Regions from separate parts of the Terasakiella magnetica genome, predicted to be linked through region 2. Evidence: predicted binding sites of a transcription regulator. Region 2 holds the regulator's gene; the other holds the start of a gene.
The links. Region 2 encodes LexA, which represses DNA repair genes until DNA is damaged. Its sites were predicted from a motif close to ATGTTCTANTTTGGTTC; they were not measured.
Positions count from the first base shown of each region.

Region 1: the regulator LexA is predicted to act here: its motif matches at 1,027-1,043, upstream of MTBPR1_RS15990 (LexA family protein).

Region 1 is NZ_FLYE01000047.1:91,650-93,854, forward strand. Features, by position in the region: gene MTBPR1_RS15985 (Y-family DNA polymerase) at 1-605, opposite strand, end outside; gene MTBPR1_RS15990 (LexA family protein) at 602-1,009, opposite strand; gene MTBPR1_RS15995 (PAS domain-containing hybrid sensor histidine kinase/response regulator) at 1,301-2,205, shown strand, end outside.
Region 2 is NZ_FLYE01000001.1:372,658-374,862, reverse strand. Features, by position in the region: gene MTBPR1_RS01465 (molybdopterin molybdotransferase MoeA) at 1-304, shown strand, start outside; gene lexA (transcriptional repressor LexA) at 404-1,129, shown strand; gene MTBPR1_RS01455 (ComEC/Rec2 family competence protein) at 1,150-2,205, opposite strand, start outside.

The sequences.
Region 1 (2,205 bases), on a different contig from region 2:
GCATAATGGATACCGTCGCCTTTTAACTTATGTGCCCAACGTCGCCCAATGCCCCAGACATCGCCAATGGGGGTGGTGGCAAGGCCGTAGTGGAGCTCGCCGCGGCTCAGAAGAACTTCCACCCCGCCGCGACGGGGTTCGTTTTTTGCAATTTTATTGGCGATCTTACATAAGGTCTTGGTGCGTGCAATACCGATGCTGATGGGGATGCCTGTCCAATCCAGCACGGTCTGTCGAATGTTTAGGCTATAGGCGCGCAAATCCAGATGCTCCAGCCCCTTAAGTTTGAGAAAAGCCTCATCAATGGAGTAGATTTCCACATCGGGGATGAAATGTGACAGGCAGGTCATGACGCGGTTTGACATATCCCCATAAAGGGGGAAGTTGCACGAACGCACGACCAATCCTTCGCGTTGGAGGTATTTAACCTTGAAAAAAGGCTCTCCCATGGGGATACCCATTTGCTTTGCCTCTTGTGAGCGCGCAATCACGCAACCATCATTATTGGACAGCACCACGATGGGCTTGCCAATCAGGTTGGGTTCAAATACCCGCTCGCACGAGGCATAGAAATTATTACAGTCAATCAGCCCGACAATACTCATTCAAGGTCTCGCACCGAATTTTTAACCACCCCCCAGATGAGCGCATCATCACTTAGCGCAATATTGGGATAAGCCGGATTATCTGCCTTAAGGTAACATTGCCCATTGCGTCGAATAAGGCGCTTTAAGGTCATTTCTCCATTGATGACTGCAATAACAATACTGTTGTGTTTGGCCTGTAGGCTGCGATCAACAATAAGAAGGTCACCGGGGAAGATGCCCGCGCCTGTCATAGACTCCCCACTGGCGCGCACAAAAAAGGTGGCGGCAGGATGTTCAATAAAATCGTTTAGGTCCAGACGGCTTTCTTCATAGTCTTCAGCAGGGGAAGGAAAACCCGCAGGCACGCGTGAGAGGAAGTAGGGTAACTTTAATTTGCTAAACAGCGGGGTGAAAATATTCATAACAGGCTCCATAATTAGAACATAATAAGAACATTTTTAAAGTGAGTCAATTTATGAATAAGCTGTGATCACGCGCACTGTTTTTCAAGCCAAGGTCTGCAAGACTATAGCTCTGCGATGAAAAAAGGAGTGACGACATGTTTGATTTCATTTTTGCCCTCGCCATCGTGCCGGCAGGTGCTGTTTTAAGTGTATGGTTGTCAAAGAGCTAAGAGAACACGAAAGAGGCTGGTCAGTTGTGAAAAAATATGCCAATTAAGAGGGAACATTATTTCCTTATGGACATATTTTATGAGCCCGTCAGACCAGTCAGATAAAATTGCCGCTTTAGAAGAAGAGGTTCGCCAGCTTAAAGCGGAAGTGGAAAAAGCAAAGCTGTCTGAAAAACGCTTTCTGGATGCGTTGCGCTTAAGCCCGATGGCATTGTGCCACCATGATACTAAGCTGCGCTACACATGGCTTTATAACGGTCATATGGGCTTTGTGCAGGATGAGGTGATTGGCAAGACCGATTGGGACATTCTGGGCCAAGATTTGGCAGATCGCATGGGCGTGATTAAACGTCGGGTTTTGGAAACGGGCATTGGTGAACGTGTGGAAATGCCAACGGTTTCCGGTGATGAAGATTCGGAATATTTCGACCTTGTTGTCGAGCCCATGAAAGAAGCAGAGAGCGGCGAAGTTATCGGTCTGGCCTGTAGTGGCATTGATGTGACCGATGATCGGCGTCGCCGCGAAGCCTATAAGGCAAGTGAAGAAAATTTACGTTTTATCTTTAACGCTTCACCCATTCCCATTGTGGTGACCCATTTGGTTGATGGCAACCCGCTCTTTTACAATAAAGCAGCGGATAATGCTTTTAAGCTGCAAGATCGTAAAAATATTTTTGAATGGTTGGGCATTGAGCAGGAAGTTAACGCCACCTTTGCCAGAGGCGAGGCGGTAAATGAGCATAAATTTGCTTTTGTGAGCGATGCGGATGAACAGCAGTATTTCACCATTTCCTGTACGAAAATTTTCTATGATGGGGAAGCGGCTGTTCTATCCACCTATCATGACCTGACCCAAGAAGCACGCTATCAACAACATCTGGAAGAAGCCAAGGAAAAGGCAGAACTTGCCAGTGTGGCTAAATCCCAGTTCTTGGCCTCAGCCAGCCACGACCTGCGCCAGCCTTTGCATGCCATGGGCTTGCT
Region 2 (2,205 bases):
TTTCTTACGTGCCGCATTGCGCAAAATGCAAGGCTTGCCATTTGAGCAGGATAAACCGATCCGGGCGATCCTTGGTGCAGATGTGCCAAAGAACGGTATTCGCCAAGAATATATGCGTGCTGTCTTTTCACGCGATGATGCGGGTCGTTTAGTTGCAACACCGTATGATAAGCAAGATAGCTCTATGCTGGCAAACCTTGCCCATTGTGAAGGGTTTATCATTCGCGCGGTTCATGGCGAAGCTTTAAAGGCAGGTGATGAGACAGACGTGATTTATGTGAATGACAGTTTGCTTTCGGTCTAAGAAAAGTACTTCTTTTGTTCTTGACGATAAGAGGGAACTAAAGTAGAACATTATATGTGTTTTACTTTTGTTCCTTTTTTATTTTGAAGGATGCGACCCATGCTGACGAAAAAACAATATGACCTGCTTTTGTTTCTGGAAAAGCGTTTAAAAGATACAGGTGTGTCGCCCTCTTATGATGAAATGAAAGAAGCGCTGGATTTAAAATCAAAGTCCGGCATTCACCGCTTGATCACAGGGTTGGAAGAACGTGGCTTTATTCGCCGCCTGCCCCATCGTGCCCGTGCGGTTGAAGTGTTGCGCGTGCCTGAAAACCAAGATCAGCTTAATGCGCCACTGCGCTCAGACAGTTCCAAAATCACTGATTTCAATGAAATGAAAAATCAGGTGGGTGGTGTTGAAGCGGCCATTGGCACCAATACAGATGTTCTACCTGATTCTGAAGCGGTCGAGCTGCCCATGGTTGGCAAGATTGCAGCGGGTACGCCCATTGAGGCCTTACAGGATAATTCTAACCATGTGGATGTGCCGGCAAGCCTGTTGGGGCTTGGTAATCACTATGCGTTGGAAGTTGAAGGTGATTCCATGATCGAAGCAGGTATCAATGATGGTGATACGGTTGTGATCCAGAAATGTACCACAGCAGAAAATGGTGCCATTGTTGTGGCACTTGTGGATCAGGAAGAAGCAACTTTAAAGACATTGCGTCGCAAAGGCGGCGCTGTTGCGCTGGAGCCTGCAAACGCAGCTTATCAAACCCGCACCTTTCAGCCAGAACGAGTGAGAATTCAGGGTCGTCTTGTTGGGTTGATCCGTAAATATTAAGGGCTTTGTGTCTGCACGCTTTAATCCCCGTAAACCGTCCAAGGGCGTTGCCCGCGCTTGTCTTTTACGGAAACGATATGAATGTCACCCTCGTTAAAATAGATGGCATGAGCCCCTTTTGTCTTTAGGTCGTGCGCATCAATAATATGGTGCGGTTTTGGGCAATTGAGCGGGCTATTTAACGGGGTAATCAGCAAGTCTGCATTTTGACAGTCTTCTCTTAAGGCAAGGGATTGCCGGTTAAAAATTACTTGCTGGGTTGATTTATGCAGATAACGGCACCCTTGTTGATCACAGTCTAAAAGTTGATCATATGTTTGTGCCGCTGTATCCATCTCTCCCCAGCGTTTTAGCCAGTTGTTTCGGGTATAGCTGCTGTTGCGCATTTGAGACATAAGCACGTGCCCGTTTTCCTGATGAATAGCACTGAGTTTTCCATCCCCATTAATCAAAATATCGGGTGTCTGGTTAAAAAGGTTAAAGCTTAAACCAATCATAAGAACAGCGATGCCAGTATGACGCAAAGGCCCTGTCATAAAGCAAACGATTATCCCGCCTAATGTGATGAGGATGAGGGAGCCAGTTGAGATGGCCTCAATAGAAAGTTGTGCAAAAGGAAGCTCAGCGGTCTGTTGAGCGACCCAAAGCAGGCTTTCAATCCCCCACCCCATGACCATTAAGGGGAAATATTCAAACCCTATTGGCATCAAAGCGAGTGAGAGTAAGCCAAAGGGCATGACCCAGAATACCGTGATGGGAATAGCCAGAAGATTTGCGCCAATCCCCCAAAGGGCGATGCGGTGAAAATGATAGGCCGCAAAAGGCATGGTCGCGCCTGAGGCAATGAGGCTGGAATTAAAAATCTCTTTCACATAACGCACAGGCGCAAAGGAATTGAAATCGGTTTTGCGATTTTCATAAAATGCCACAAGGGCTGTTACGGCAGCGAAAGAAAGCTGGAAGCTGGCCCCAAGCAGGCTTTCTGGGTAAGTCAGTAAAATAACAATGGCGGCTAAGGCCACAGTGCGAAGAGAGATGGCTTTGCGATCAAGCAAGATGCCGCTAAAGACAACTGC